DNA from 2 places in the Paenibacillus sp. FSL K6-3182 genome. Region 2 is predicted to be linked to the other one. Evidence: predicted binding sites of a transcription regulator. Region 2 holds the regulator's gene; the other holds the start of a gene.
What was found. Region 2 encodes Rex, which represses fermentation and respiration genes when NADH is low (regulators of the CRP and FNR family bind a similar motif). Its sites were predicted from a motif close to TTGTGAAATATTTCACAA; they were not measured.

Region 1 (8,408 bases), 3.6 Mb from region 2:
GTGTTGAGGGACAATTTGTAATGGGCATGACTGGCGCAACAATCGTAGGCGTGCTGCTCGACCTGCCATGGTATATACATGCGCCTCTAGCTGTAATTACGGGTGCTGTATTCGGCGGCCTATGGGCGGGTATTGCTGGTTACTTGAAAGCGAAGCGTGGAGTAAATGAAGTGATTTCATCCATCATGCTGAATTGGATCGCATTGTTCCTCTCCAATTTTATCATTGCGAAGTTTCTTGTTGAGAAAGGCCAGCAGAAGTCGATGCCGGTTCATGAATCAGCTATGGTGAAAATTGATTGGCTTATTAAATTGACAGACAACGCTCGTATGCACTGGGGTACGGTAGTTGCTCTCATTTGTATCGTTGTGTTTTATTTCGTATTATGGCGTACGAAACAAGGCTACGAGCTTCGTGCTGTTGGACATAATCCGGATGCTGCGTTATATGCAGGTATGAACGTTAACGTAACGATGGTTAAGTCGATGTTTATAAGCGGAGTATTCGCTGGTCTGGGCGGCGTGTTTGAAATTTTAGGCGTGTTCGGCAACCAGACCGTTATGGCCGCTTCTCCAGGCTATGGATTTGATGGTATTGCGGTAGCGCTCCTTGGCGGCAATACGCCGATAGGTGTATTCCTTGGCGCAATTTTATTCGGTGGACTCAGCTACGGTTCAGCAGGCATGAGCTTTGGTGCGGGTGTTCCTCCTGAGGTCGTGCGTATCGTAATCGGCGCCGTTATTTTCTTCGTTGCTTCGCATGGATTGGTGAAGTGGTTCTTAAAGCCTTTTCTAAATAAACGTGCAAGCAAGCGGAAGGAGGCGGTGTAGGATGAACGTGCTAGACATCATTGGACAACTTATTAATACAACGCTCGTGTTCTCCACCGCACTCATTTTTACAGCGCTTGGCGGTATGTACTCAGAGCGCTCAGGTGTTGTGAACATCGGACTAGAGGGCTTGATGGTTTCAGGAGCGTTCGCCGCGGCAGTTGCAACGGAGTATGCGATACAAGCTGGGTTAGGCAGTGCTTCACCGTGGATTGGATTTATAGCTGCAGCTATTTATGGTACGTTATTCGCTTTATTGCATGCGATATCAACGATCACATTCCGTGCGGATCAAACCGTCGTCGGTGTCGTTATTAACATTCTATCGCTTGGCTTAGCGCTTTACCTAACCAAAAGCCTTTATGATGGATCAGGTCAAACGCCGCTTTTGGCTAATGTGTTCCACAAAGTGAAAATACCTTTTTTATCTGATATTCCGTTGCTCGGGAAAGCTATTTTCACCGCGTATCCGACGACGTATATTGTCCTAGCTATCGCAGTAGTCAGTTATTTCGTCTTGTTCCATACGCCGTTTGGCTTGCGTCTACGTGCGGTGGGCGAACATCCGAGCTCTGCGGATACCGTTGGTATCAGCGTAACGAAATACCGTTATATCGGCGTATTGCTTAGCGGCGCGCTTGCAGGTCTTGGCGGTGCGACAATTACGTTGACGACGACAAGCAGCTTTGCGCATAATACGATTTCTGGGCAAGGATTTATTGCGCTCGCAGCACTGATTTTCGGCAAATGGAATCCGCTTGGCGTTGTAGGAGCAGCAATGTTCTTCGGTCTAGCTCAGGCGCTTAGAAGCTTTGCACAGCGCTTTGAATTCTCGCAGCATATTCCAGTTGAATTTTTCTACATGCTGCCATACGTTTTGACATTGATCGTTTTGGCAGGAGCTGTTGGTCGTTCAAATGCGCCATCAGCACTTGGTCAACCTTACGATCCAGCAAAAAGATAATTCAAAATGGTCTCTCTCCATCGCGGAGAGAGACTTTTTTTATTTCGTTGCTAATATAAGTGATGACGGAGGTCGCGATTATATAGTAAAAAAGGTTCATTTACGAAGAATGTGAGTGAGATACAGCGATCAAAATAATTTATTTTAAATTGCTGCCTTAAAAAGGCCTTTAACGCATTGACAGTAGCATCTACCGCGTGTAAATTAAAACTTAATCAAATGAATTTATCCCTTTTGGTTTAAACTATAGGTAAGCGACTTTCTAAGTTTGTGCATCAATTCACAAAGTTCAGCTTGCCGTATAACGGAATGGGTTATCGCCCATCCCTCATAAGAGGAGAGGATCTACTGTGGAAGCACTGGCACTGGAACGCAAGGCGGAGCAAAACCGAGAGCTGCGTGAACGGTTGTTACAGTTGAAGAAAGAACGGAATGCTATCATTTTAGCTCATTATTATCAACGTGATGAAATTCAAGAGGTAGCTGATTTCCGTGGAGATTCCTTCCTGCTTGCGCAGAAGGCTGCACAAACGGATGCTGAAGTTATTGTTTTTTGCGGCGTTCACTTTATGGGTGAGAGCGCAAAAATTTTGGCTCCTAATAAAACCGTTATCATTCCCGACGAGCGTGCGGGCTGTCCGATGGCCGACATGGTAAGTGTTGATGGCTTGCGTAAGCTGAAAGCGCAGCACCCGAATGCAAAAGTCGTTACTTACATTAACTCGTCTGCTGAGATCAAAGCTGAGACTGATATTTGCTGCACATCGGCAAATGCGGTTAAAGTTGTCAATTCGGTTGAAGGCGACGAGATCATCTGGGTACCAGATAAGAACCTAGGCCACTATGTGCAGCAGAATACCGATAAGAAAATGATTATCTGGGAAGGTTACTGCAATACGCACGATATGCTGACGGTTAAAGACGTAGAAGAAATGAAAGCGAAATATCCTAATGCGCAATTCGTTGTGCATCCGGAATGTCGTCCTGAAGTCGTTGAGCTAGGCGACTTTGTAGGCAGTACAACCGCTATTATTAAATATTGTAAAGAATCAGATTGCCAAGAATTTATCGTGGGAACAGAAGATGGCACTGGCTATCAGCTTCGTTTAGACAGCCCAGGTAAAACTTTTCATTTTGCATCTAAATATTTGGTGTGCCCTAACATGAAAGTAAATAATTTGAAGAAGCTAGTGAAATGCTTGGAAACGATGCAGCCTCAAATCTACGTACCGCCACATGTTGCAGATCAAGCCCGTTTATCCTTGGAGCGCATGCTACTCGTGAAGTAGTATGCGCTGCTTCTACGCTTGGAGGAGCCAATGATGATTCCTAGATATTTAGTCGATGTGCAGTTAAGTGAGCTGCCTGTTATAGAAAAAGATGTGATCGTAATTGGGGCCGGCATTGCCGGTCTTTTTACCGCTATACGAGCAAGTGAAAACAATTCTGTCCTCATGATTACGAAAAAATCGCTGCTCGACAGCAATACGCGTTATGCACAGGGCGGTATCGCTGCGGTTATTTCGGATGAGGATTCACCGGCTTACCATAGACAAGATACACTCGTAGCGGGTGCAGGCTTATGTTCTAATGAAGCGGTTGATGTACTCGTTCACGAGGGACCCAAAGGTGTTCGCAGCTTAATAAAGATGGGAACGCAATTCGATCTGGAGAATGGCGAGTTTGCGCTTACGAAGGAAGGAGCGCATAGCCAGCGGCGTATTTTGCATGCTAACGGGGATGCTACGGGTTTCGAGATCGTACGAGCATTGTCCGAAACGGCTATTGCCAATCCTAAGATCGAAGTTTGGGACGACCATTTTGTTATTGATTTGGTTACTCAGGACGGCGAATGCTGTGGTGTCATTGTACAGAAGCCGAGCGGTGCGCGTTTGTTTGTAAGAGGCAAAGCCGTCATCTTAAGCTCAGGCGGGGCTGGGCAGTTGTACCGTTACACGACAAATCCTGAGGTTGCCACAGGAGACGGCATTGCGATGGCTTATCGAGCAGGGGCATACATACAGGATGTCGAGTTTATTCAGTTCCACCCTACCTCTCTATGTTATCCAGGCGCGCCAAGGTTTTTGATATCAGAGGCTGTGCGCGGCGAAGGGGCGTATCTTCGTAATATTAAGGGAGAGCGCTTCATGGAACGCTACCATGAACAGCTGGAGCTGGCACCGCGTGATGTTGTGGCGAGAGCCATCGTCAGTGAAATGGAAGAGACGAAATCGACTTTCGTTTATATTGATATTACACATGAATCACCGGAAATGGTGAAGCACCGTTTTCCTACTATATATGAATATTGCTTAAAATACGGCCTCGACCTGACGTCGGACTGGATTCCGGTTGCGCCAGCTATGCATTATATGATGGGCGGAGTGAAAACCGACCTAAATGGGGAAACGAATATAAAGCGTTTATTCGCTTGCGGCGAAGTATCCTCAACAGGTGTACACGGCGCTAATCGATTAGCGAGCAATTCGCTATCCGAGGCCATTGTATTTGGCAGAAGAATTGTAAAACGAATCGATGAGCTTCCAAGTCTTACGGTTCAGCCTATTATTAGTAATGAGATAGAACGGAGCAGTACATCAATCCAAGCTGTCGTAGAAAGACGGCTTAAGCTGCAAAAGATTATGGTCCGTTACGCTGGCTTGCGCCGCGATGCAAGTGGTCTTATGAAGGGTCTTGAGGAATTGAAACGGCAGTTGCCTATCTATCAATCCGTTCTGACGGGGCGTGAGGAATACGAATTTGCTAATCTGCTCACCTGTGCCCTGCTGACTACGGAAGCTGCACTCTCTCGGGAGGAAAGCCGTGGAGCTCATTTCCGTGAGGATTTCCCGGTACGCGATGATGCAATGTGGAGAAAGCATACGGTGTTACACCGTCTATATGGATTGACGGAGGAGCGAATAGAGGATGTTTGAATGGATGGCAGGCGGTTATAATGCAGCAGTGCGCGAGCAAATTCGCGGATGGCTTGCAGAGGATATAGGCAGTGGGGATATTACGACCGAAACGACGATTCCAAGGGACTCGCGTTCCAAAGCGGTTATCCATGTAAAGGAAAGCGGTATAATTGCAGGGCTTCCGATTGCGAAGCTCGTATTTGAGGTTGTTGATTCGTCACTTGTCTTTGATTCCAAAGTACAGGATGGCGAGTATGTAAACAAGGGTACAATTATCGCCACCGTAGAGGGCAGTACGCATAGCCTATTAACCGGAGAGCGACTTGCGCTTAACTTAATGCAACGGCTGTCGGGCATTGCGACTAAGACACGTTCTTTCATCGATGCGCTTGAAGGATTGCCGGTTCGGCTTGTCGATACTCGCAAGACAACCCCAGGCCATCGGATGCTGGAGAAGTATGCAGTGCGTGTGGGGGGCGGCGCTAACCACCGATTCGGTTTATATGATGCAGTTATGATTAAAGATAACCATATTAAAGGCTCTGGCGGCATTCGTGCTGCGGTTGAAGCTGCGCGCAGTAAAATTCCACACACAATGAAAATTGAAGTAGAGACAGAATCGTTAGTGCAAGTGGACGAAGCGCTTGCTTGTGGCGCAGACATTATTATGCTGGACAATATGTCTACAGATTTGATGAAGGAATGTGTAGCTCGAATTAAAGCAGCTTCTCCTCACGTTATCGTAGAAGCATCTGGCGGTGTCTCTTTAGAAACCGTTAAAGGTATCGCAGCTAGCGGCGTTGATGTCATTTCGGTAGGCGGATTGACTTATTCCTTCCATGCGCTCGATATTAGCTTGGATTTGAATGAGAAGAAGGGTGTGGAGTCGCTTTGATCCTCGTCATTGATGTTGGAAATACGAATATTGTGCTAGGCATCTATAAAGGAAAAGAACTTTTGCACCATTGGCGGCTGAGCACCAATCGTTCTGCTACAGTAGATGAATACGGCATTAACATTCATAATCTGTTTCATTATGCGGGCGTGAAGCTGGAACAAATGGAAGGCGTCATTATTTCATCGGTTGTTCCACCGTTGATGCGGACACTCGAGCAGCTTTGTCTCAAATATTTGCGTAAAGTTCCCCTAGTCGTAGGGCCTGGCGTCAAAACCGGATTAAACATCCGCTATGAGAATCCACGTGAGGTTGGGGCTGATCGGATCGTCAATTCGGTGGCGGGCATCGTAAAATACGGCTCACCGCTTATTGTTGTTGATTTCGGTACAGCAACGACCTTTGACTATATTGATGAAGGCGGCAATTACTTGGGCGGTGCCATTGTTCCGGGGATCGGCATTTCTACCGAAGCGCTTTATCAGCGCGCCGCTAAGCTGCCGCGTATTGAGCTTGTGAAGCCGAAGAGTGTCATTGGACGCAATCCTGTGACATCGATGCAGGCTGGCATTATTTTTGGATACGCAGGACAGGTTGACGGTATTGTTAAACGGATACGCACAGAATTCGGTGTCACACCACGTGTAATCGCAACCGGCGGCTTAGCTGAGTTAATCGCTGCTGAATCGGAAACGATAGAAGAGGTTGATCCGCTGCTCACACTTGAAGGATTGAGAATTATATATGAACGCAATCAGGAGGGATTTTGATGGAAAATCAGCTGAAGGACGTGCTGGTGCGAGGGACGGCATGGAATGGCAAGATTCGAGTGTTCGCGGCTCGCACGACTCAGCTTGTTGAAGAGCTTCGCCAAAGGCATGGTACATATCCAACGGCTACAGCAGCGTTAGGGCGTACATTAACAGCAGGTGCTATTATGGGCGCTATGCTGAAAGGGCAAGAAAAACTGACGATTCAAGTAAAGGGCGACGGTCCAATCGGCCAGATCGTTGTTGATGCCAATGCAGACGGAGAGGTTCGCGGATACGTTGATCATCCTGAAGTGCATTTGGCAAGCAACGCACTGGGTAAGCTTGACGTAGCCGGAGCTGTTGGACGCACTGGTTATCTTCATATTACAAAGGATTTAGGGATGAAGGAACCATACCGTGGCAGTATTCCGATTGTATCGGGTGAACTCGGCGAGGATTTCACATACTATTTCGCGGTCTCCGAACAAACGCCTTCGGCGGTTGGTCTTGGCGTCTTGGTGGATACAGATAACTCGGTGCTGCATGCTGGTGGGTTTATCGTTCAGCTTATGCCTGGTTTGACGGACGATGAGATTACAAAACTGGAGCAAGCGGTTGGATCGATGCCCCCTGTAACGACCTTGCTTGATCAAGGAGAGTCACCGGAGGGGCTGCTGCGCAGGATTGTAGGGGAAGATGGCGACCTTCACATTCACGATACGATGGACTTGAAGTTTCAATGCTTCTGTTCCTCCGAGCGTGTAGAGCAGACACTTCTCAGTTTAGGTGAGCATGAGCTGCAACAAATTATTGATGAAGATGGAAAAGCGGAAGTCGTTTGCCAATTTTGCAACGAAGCGTATACATTTGAACGGGCTCAGCTAAAGCTGCTGCTTGAACAAGCGAAACCAAAGCCGATCCAATAATCGGAGGCATTAGGGCAATGAGGAAATACGAGGTGCTGAAGGCCGTTGTCATCCTTCAAGCCGTATGCATGGTGGTATTATCGGTAGTCGTCGTAATTAGAGTGTGGCCGGGTCATGATCGACAGCTGGATAATCAGCAGCCAACGAATGTCGGCAGTGGGGAAGAAACGGCTGAACCGAGCAAGCCAGGCCAAACACCAACGAATCAATCGGATGGTAGTCGTGTTATCGCTAAAGTGGGCAAGGAAAACATTACGCTTGCAGATTTGGAAGGTGAGCTTCATTCGCAATATGGAGCTGCCGTTCTGCGCACGTTAATGGTTCATAAAGCGATTGATTTAGAAGCTGCAGCCTCTGAGCTTAGCATACTTGCTGAAGAGCAAAGCCGTGAGCTTGATAAAATGATTGAAGGCTACGATAGTGAAGAACGTTTTTTTGAAGTCATGCAAGAGCAATTAGGCATGAGCCGGGAACAGGTGTTGGAGGACTTGCATTACCGCTTGCTTCTGGAGAAAATCGTCGTGCGAAGCATTCATGTTTCAGATGAAGAGGTTGAACGCTATATAACCGATCATCCTGAGGAATTTGATGAGAAAATGCAGCTGCATCTGCAATGGATTATAACGGAGACGATGAAGGAAGCTAACTCCGTGATGGGGCTTTTATCGGATGGCGAGGATTTCGCTGAGATGGCACATTCCTATTCCATTGATTCATTTACGGCAGATACAGGCGGCGATCTCGGCTTGATTGATAAAGATGACCCATTTTATAACCGCGAAATGATGGAAACAGCCAGTCGTTTGCGGGTAGCTGAAATTGCCGGTCCGATTAAGATAGACGGGGGTTATGCGGTTATTCGTCTTATCGAGCGCCAAATGACAACGAATATGTCGGGAGGCAGGCTGCAAGATACTGTACGCAAGCAGCTGGCGCTTGAACGTGCTGACTCATTGACCAAAATTGAGGATAAGCTGCTAGAGAAATATGATGCTGTGAAAACAGAATAGCTTTGCCCGGTGCTGCGTTTTCAGTGGAGCGTTAAAGTCACTATTGACAACGGATGCAAGAGATTGTTAAGATGTAATTAGTGAAAATACCAACTGAATTAGTCGGAATAAGG
Region 2 (8,408 bases):
CAGCTGCCTCCTATACGACTACGCCTGTGCAGACGTATCCTTTTGCTTAACTAAGTTATACGTGTCTCTTGCAATGAGGAGCTCCTCATTCGTAGGAACAACTAAAACTTTAATACGTGAGCTGTCCGTCGTAATCTCACGAATATCTTTGCGACGCTCTGAATTGCGCTCTTCATCTAGCTCAATACCCAAGAATGAAATGCCCTCGCATATCGCTTTGCGTAGAGCGACAGAATTTTCACCTACTCCAGCAGTGAACACAATCGTATCTACGCCGTTCATCGCCGCGGCATATGCGCCAATATATTTTCTAACTCGGTAAGCATACATGTCAAAAGCAAGCTTTGCGTTTTTGTCGCCTTCAAGCATCGCCTCTGTCACCTCGCGCATATCGCTGCTAATACCGGAAATCGCCAACATACCGCTATGTTTGTTCAGCATAGAATTAACTTCATTTAAAGTCAATTCCTCTTTATTCATAACAAATGGCACGATCGCTGGATCAATATCTCCACTCCGGGTACCCATCATAAGACCTTCAAGTGGAGTCATTCCCATACTTGTATCAAAGGACTTGCCATTCAAAATGGCTGTACAGCTTGCACCGTTTCCAATGTGGCAAGTAATCATTTTGATTGATTCCAATGGTTTTTGCAAATACTCTGCTGCATGAGCGCTCACATAGGAATGAGACGTTCCATGAAAACCATATCTGCGAACCTTGTGACGACGGTATAGCACAGTAGGAATTGGATATAAATACGATGTGTTCGGCATGCTTTGATGGAATGCCGTATCAAATACTACCGCTTGAGGTACATCAGGCAAATTTGTTTCTACCGCCAAAATACCCATCATATGAGCTGGGTTATGAAGCGGCGCCAAATCAAACAATCGACGAATCTCAAGCTTAACCTCTTGTGTTACAAGCACTGAACTGCTAAATGCCTCGCCGCCATGAACGATACGATGGCCAACAGCTTCGATTTCGTTCAGATTAGCGATCGCTCCGAACTCCGGGTTGGTAAGCATATTGATAACCTGTTTAACAGCAGCAACATGATCCAATATTTCACTAACTTTACGAACCTCGGGCTTGTCAACTGGTTCATGAGTAACAATCGAAGAATCCATTCCGATCCGTTCCACGCGTCCGCTTGCCAGAACTGATTCGTCACGCATGTTGTAAAGCTGATATTTTAAAGAGGAGCTTCCTGCATTAATTACGAGTACTTTCATTTAAATCCGATCCCCATCCGTATCATATTTGAAGAAGCCGATTCCTGATTTGGCTCCGAGATGTCCAGCGCGCACCATTTTTTTCAGCACGATCGAAGGACGATATTTCAGCTCGCCATACTCGCGGAACATTCTCTCAAGAGCTGCCAACACGGAATCAAGACCGAAACGGTCACACATCTCGAAAGGTCCATGCTGGAAGGAGTAGCCGATACGCATTGCGCTGTCAATATCCTCAGCCGACGCGACCCCTTCCTCGAGTACATGCAAGGCTTCGTTTATAAATAAGCAAATGAGTCGTGTAGTTACGAAACCAGGAGATTCAAATACCATAACTCCTTTTTTGTGAATAACCTCTTCCACAAAATGTTTCGTACGCAAAAATGTTTCCTCTGATGTCTTAAGGCCGCGAACAATTTCCACCAGATCAATTTTGAATACTGGATAAATAAAATGCATGCCGATTACGCGGCTCGGCTGCTTCGTAAAGCTAGCTAGCTCTGTTAAGCTTAGAGTAGATGTATTGCTCGCTAAAATAACATTTGGACCGCAAATTTGATCAATCTTTTCAAATACAGCTTTTTTCAATTCCAAATCTTCAGTTATCGTTTCAATAACAAGCTCACAATCCGCTAACTTCTCGTAGCTTGTTGTCGCCTCTATTCTATTCATAATCAGCTTCTTCTCGGAATTCGTGAGCGCCCACTTCTCGATTTGTTTATCCAAGCTTACTTCAATCATTTGTTTACCATAATCTAGGCGATCATCCGAACGCTCGATAATGATAACATCCAATCCTTTGGAGGCCAGCATTTCCGCGATCCCTTGACCCATCGTGCCTACTCCTACAACTCCAACCGTTTTGATATGCAATGTATTAGCTCCTTTAGTGTGGGGAGAATTCTTCTTAAAACATAATAGAAGTTTTCTCTGCAAAGATAGTTCAATCTTATTATAACGAATTTCATCAAAAAAAGAAGGCGGACGACAACTCCGCCTTCAAATTGTAATATTGTAAACGCTTCATGCTGCTGTATTGGAAGAAAAGAGCTTTCTAAACTCATCTCCGCTCAATGTTTCCTCACGCAGAAGCGTCTGAAGAGACTTGATAAACACTTCTCTATTCGACTCAAGCAGACCTTTTGTTTGCAGCATCAGCTCATCCAAAATGGTTCGATTGATGCTTGCCCATCCATCTTTTGTCATCATCGAAGAATCAATAATGCCAAGATCAGTCAATCCCGATTCCACTAATGTTTTGACTATATTCATCGATTGTTCGAAGTCACCTCTTGATCCAGTGCTCCGATCACCATAGAACATTTCTTCAGCAGCAGCTCCGCCTAGCGCAATCATAATTTGACCGTTAAGGAACTGTTTTGTGTACAAATATTGATCCTGCTGCGGATTGTGACGAACATAACCTAACGCTTGACCGCGCGGAGACAATGCAACCTGTGACACGCTGCCTGGACGCATCAGTTCAGCCATAATTGCATGTCCAAGCTCATGAAGCGCAATCCGTTCACGCTCTTCTTTTGATGCCTCACGATCCGTTTTTTCACCCATCATAACCTTATCAATAGCCATCGATAAATGTTGTTCAGCGATGGTTTCACTGCTCTCACGCATCGCATAAATCGCCGCTTCATTCATGACGCTCTCCAGCTGCGCACCGGAGAAACCAAAAGATTCACTTGCAATACGTTCTAAGTTCACTCCTGGGCGGATAGGTTTATTTTTCGCATGGATGTTCAAAATATGCAATCTGCCCTTTTTATCAGGAAGCTCAACACCGATGTGCCTGTCAAATCGGCCTGGACGGAGCAATGCGCTATCGAGCATTTCCTTACGGTTAGTAGCTGCAATTAACAAAATACGCGGTGATTCATTTGCATAAATACCATCCATCTCGGTTAAAAGCTGATTCAAGGTTTGATCATACTCGCGCTGCTGACCCCCATCTCTTTTGCCGCCAATGACTTCAATCTCATCAATAAAAATAACAGCGCTGCTTTTTTTCGCTTTATTCGCTTTTGTACGCGCCTCTTTGAATAGGTCGCGAATACGTCCTGCGCCTACACCCACATACATTTCAACAAACTCACTGCCGGATGCAGCCAAATAAATCGAATCTGTATATTGAGCAGCTGCCTTAGCAAGCAGCGTCTTTCCTGTTCCTGGCGGGCCTGACAGCAAGATGCCTTTTAGCGGCCGAATGCCAAGCTTAGCAATTTGTTCTTGATGAACGAGAAAATCAAGTGCCTCTACAAGCTCCTGCTTGGCACGCTCCTGACCTCCAATTTCCTCAAAGGTGAGTGGTGTCATTTTCTCTTCAGAACGCCGCTTCTGGCTAGACAAAGCGGTCAGCTTGCCTCTACCTCGTGCTGCATAAACTACGGCAAAGCCTAACATGCCCAGCAATACGATGGGAACAACATTTTGTCCAATATATATAAAAAAAGCAATAATTACAGGAAGTAAGCCTATAGCAATTTCTTTACCATATTTCATCATATTACCATGCCTCCAATTGGTTTGGCGTGCGTGGCAGGACGATATATTTCACCGCTTCATTATTTTTAATCGTAATATACACATTCGTATCATCCATTTCAGTCGTCACGGTGACATCTTTCATGGATTTTGCAGCTTCTTTCATCGCATCTGGAATATGAGAGTAGGTTTTGCGCTCCATCGCCTCTGCAACTTCAAACATGGAAGCATACCACAGATCTTCAAGCTGCTTATTCGATTTTTCTTCTATATTAAGCTCAAGCTTACGGTCGCCAACTACATCTTTTCCGTTAGCCGCAATACTTTCATAGATGTCCCGGAGATTCGCATCCGGCGTTAATTCAAGAGAAATAGCTACTTTATTTCGATCCATAACTGGTTTTTCTGAAGAAACAATACCTTGAATGCCTTTTGTAACTTTCTCTAATGGAGCTGCTACAGCCACTTGATTATATACAGCCCAGCCTCCGAACAAAACGGAAGCGGAAATTGCAGCAGTAATCACGATTGGTATCACACGTGGTCTCATCATTATGAAAATCCCTCCTGCAATAAATTTATGAACAATCCGTATATCAACTCCGCTATACGAAAGTATATCATGAAATTATGCAAGAATCGTCCATCAATAAAAGGAAACGGAGCCTTATGGCCCCGTTTTTGCTGGTAACGTATAAGAATCAATAAATGCACCATCATCAAAACGGTAGAAATCATATCGGTAATGATCAGGCTTTTCACCGTCATTATAATAGATCTCCCACACCGTTTTGTCATCAAGCAGACCCGGCTGAATTCTCTTTATTTCTGCCAATGGTCTCTTGCTGATGAAATCTTCTTTGAGTGACTTCTCAGAAATGCCTTCCGTCGCTTTCATGATAACTGGTTGTTGCTTCTCAGTCAGCCATACATATACATGTTCATCCTGTTGATTAATGCCTTCAACGACCCAACTGTTTTTTTGCCATATATGATGATGTACCTTTTCTATCTCCGTAAGATCAGCTGCTTTAGTCGCTTGTTGCTTCGCCGCATTAATTGCTGTCCACTCAGGCGACTGAACTTCACGGAAATAGATAAAAGAAACGGTTAGAAGCAGCAAGAGGAATGCTGTAATTAACAATAACCATCGCTTAAGTGTCATAAACGGCTTTCGTTTCCTTGCTGTTGCTCGCATTAAGCTTGCAGCAAGCGATCAAAGCTCGCTTGTGCCTCGTAACGAATTTTCTCCTCATCAAGCCAAGTGCATTCGCCGTTTTTCAATACTTGTCTTCCATCAATCCATACATGCCGCACATCGCGGCCTGAACCTGAGTAGACCAAATGTGATACGATATCCGTCTGAGGGTAGAAATGCGGCTGTTCAATATCAATAGCGATGAAATCTGCCTTCATGCCTACTTTTAGACTACCAAGGCTCTTCTCTTGCCAAATGGATTTTGCCCCATTCACTGTACCAAGCTTCAATGCTTCCAAAGCAGGGATAGCTGTAGGATCTCCAGATACACCCTTGTGAAGCAAAGCTGCAAATCGAATTTCCTCAAATAAATCAAGATTGTTGTTGCTTGCCACACTATCTGTTCCAAGCGATACCGTAACACCTGCGCGAATCAAATCAGGAACGCGTGCAATGCCGCTAGCAAGCTTAAGATTACTTACAGGATTATGTGAAACCGCAACTCCTTTAGCAGCAAGCAGCTCGATCTCAGCATCATTCAGATGTACAGCATGTGCTACAAGTGCAGGACGTGAGAAAAAGCCTAACCGATCCAAATGCTCAACCGGACGAAGTCCATAATCACGCACGTTTTGCTCAACTTCCGCTATCGTTTCCGACATATGCGTGTGCAAAGGCAAATCAAAATCATGAGCTGCTTGTACAAAACGTTCTATATACGCTGGTGGACATGTATAAGGCGCGTGTGGAGAAATCATCGTGGTTATGCGTCCATCGGCTTTCCCGTTCCAATCACGAGCGAAAGCAATTGCTTCAGCAAGCTTTGCTTCTTGTACATCGGGAGGACATAGTCCGATAACACCTCTGGTCAAAACTCCTCGGATCCCGCTTTGCTCAACCATTTGAGCAACTTGATCCATACGATCATACATATCAACAAAGGCTGTTGTACCTGATTTCAGCATTTCAACGATCGCTAGAGCACTTCCTGCACGTGTATCTTGATCAACATATTTGCCTTCCATTGGCCACATTTTCTGTTCCAGCCAAACCTGCAAATTTTGATCATCGGAATATCCGCGAAGCAAGCTCATCGCCGCATGTCCGTGAGTATTAATAAGTCCTGGCATAAAAGCCAGCTTGCTGCCGTCTATTTTTTGCACCGTATCAGAAAGCTGTTCAGGAACAGCCGTACCTATATAACTAATCCGATCATCGGATACAACCATATGTCCTCTAAATGATGGATTTTCGTCATCCATCGTTATAAACAAACCATTTTCAATCCAAATCTGACTCATCCTGCGTCTCTCCCTCTTTGGCTAAATAATAGGCTAAGCTAAGCAATTCCCTTGTGAAATCAGCATTATGTATTCGCATTTCATCCGGTACTCGTAGAATAGCAGGGGCAAAATTCAATATTCCTTCTATGCCTGCTTCGACAAATTGATTAGCTACATTTTGTGCTTCAAATGCTGGAACGGTAATGATGCCGATCCGAATATTTTGCTCTGCAACCGTTGCAGCAAGCTCACTCATCGGCATGACAATCAAATTATTAATGCTCGTTCCGATTTTGCTCGGATGTACATCGAACACGGCGGTAATCTGCATATTATCCTTGGAGTATTTATTGTAATTGCATAGGGCATGACCTAGATTGCCCGCTCCAACCAACGCAACCTTTATCGTCTGATCAACCTTCAAAATTTGACGTATCTTCTCAATTAAATATACAACATCGTAGCCTACGCCTTTCCGTCCAAACTCTCCGAAATAAGCGAGATCTTTACGAATTTGAGCAGGATTTAAATCAAGCTTAGTGCCTAAATCCTGCGAAGAAATGGTCTGAATCTCACGATTAAGCATTTCATTTAGTACTTGCAAATAAACGGGAAGCCTTCTGACGACAGCCTCCGATATTTTCGTTTGCTTCATCGTTTTTCCTCCTCTTCGCTAGACACAGCTTTATTTTCCTGCGGCAATGCTGCATTTTCATCCGTTAACCATTCTCTCATTCGCACTACCATTTGATCCATATGCATCGTTTCGATTTTTGGTCCTGGCAGTGAATATAAGAAGTGTTTACCGTAGTAAGTGTCGATTACCCTAGTATCATATATGATTACGATCCCTTTGTCTTGTGAAGTCCTTACTAGACGGCCAAAGCCTTGTTTAAAGCGAATAACGGCTTGGGGAATCGACAATTTCATAAAAGGATTTTGTTTCTGCCGCTGCAGCATCTCGGCTTTTGCTTCCACTAAGGGATGGTTAGGCGGTTGGAATGGCAAACGAACGATGGCAAGGCAAATCAGAGCTTCTCCGGGTATATCTACACCTTCCCAGAAGCTGCTCGTGCCAAGTAAAACGGACTCTGGCGTTTGACGGAAACGTCTTGTAAGCTTCGTGCGATTCCCGCTGTCTATTCCTTGTCCGAGCACTTGAATACCTGCAACGCTTAAAAGCTCTTTAAGCGGCTCGTAGACCTGCCTCAGCATGCGATAGGACGTAAACAGCACTAGCATTCTGCCCTTCGTTTCCTTTGCAGCATCAGAAAGCGATTTTACAAGCATATCCAAATAGGTGTCATCTACAGCTGCTCCCTTGAGTACTGGGAAGTTGCGTGGAATGACAACTAATGCCTGCTCCCGGTAATTAAACGGAGAAGGCAATTGAACGGTTTTAAGCCTGCCCTGCTGTTCGTATCCAGTTAACCCAAGCTGCTCCTCCGCGTATTGAAAAGATTTTTGCACAGATAACGTTGCAGAGGTTAATACGATACTTTCTTTGACATCAAAAAAATATTTTTGCAGCTGAGCGCTTACATCTACTGGGACACCGTATAGCTGCACAGATCTGTAGCGGTATACGCTGCTTGCTTCAATCCAAAACACAGAGTCCGCAAGCTCTAAGGTGATAAACGTTCTAAGCTCATCCTTAAGTCGAGACAAATCACGTACCGCGCCATTTAAATCCGTTATTATCGCTTGAACACCGGAATCGTCAACACGGTCTTTAATATCGGTAACCATTTTATCGACGGTTCGAATGACTCGGTTAAGTTCAGTGTGGATATTTCCTTCAACCGTAACACCGTCCTCCCAGCCTGCTGGAAGCTCGTTTTTCTTAAGGCGGCATACCGACTGACCATTCTCAGTTGGTCCATCCGATGAAGTTGAAGTAAAGCTATAAAACATTTCAAACAGCTTATCCCAGTGCTCCTTAATTTCTTGGAAAATAGGAATAACGGTATCAATCGTCTCTAACCAGGAAGCTTGATGTGCGTCATCCTCATACATTAGCTTCTGGCGAAGCCCAGGCAATAATCCAGAGCGCGCATCTTTATAAAGCCGAAGAACAGCCTGCGTCAAAGAGAAGTAGTTAATTTGCATACCTAGATGCTTGCCGGCAACCTCTTCCACATGATGTGCTTCATCAATAATGAGATGAGTATAGGAAGGCAATAAACGATGAT

Region 1: a site for Rex is predicted at 2,063-2,080, ahead of nadA (quinolinate synthase NadA). Genes of this name have one in related genera too.

Annotation. Positions count from the first base shown of each region.
Region 1 covers NZ_CP150265.1:75,528-83,935, forward strand. Annotated here, with positions in the region: gene MHH56_RS00360 (ABC transporter permease) at 1-830, shown strand, start outside; gene MHH56_RS00365 (ABC transporter permease) at 832-1,794, shown strand; gene nadA (quinolinate synthase NadA) at 2,145-3,083, shown strand; gene nadB (L-aspartate oxidase) at 3,117-4,730, shown strand; gene nadC (carboxylating nicotinate-nucleotide diphosphorylase) at 4,723-5,607, shown strand; gene MHH56_RS00385 (type III pantothenate kinase) at 5,604-6,377, shown strand; gene hslO (Hsp33 family molecular chaperone HslO) at 6,377-7,285, shown strand; gene MHH56_RS00395 (peptidylprolyl isomerase) at 7,303-8,295, shown strand.
Region 2 covers NZ_CP150265.1:4,012,293-4,020,700, forward strand. Annotated here, with positions in the region: gene MHH56_RS17650 (acetate kinase) at 19-1,239, opposite strand; gene MHH56_RS17655 (3-hydroxyacyl-CoA dehydrogenase NAD-binding domain-containing protein) at 1,240-2,175, opposite strand; gene MHH56_RS17660 (AAA family ATPase) at 2,263-3,756, opposite strand; gene MHH56_RS17665 (hypothetical protein) at 3,758-4,288, opposite strand; gene MHH56_RS17670 (DUF5590 domain-containing protein) at 4,403-4,900, opposite strand; gene MHH56_RS17675 (amidohydrolase) at 4,933-6,195, opposite strand; gene MHH56_RS17680 (redox-sensing transcriptional repressor Rex) at 6,215-6,871, opposite strand; gene dinG (ATP-dependent DNA helicase DinG) at 6,868-8,408, opposite strand, start outside.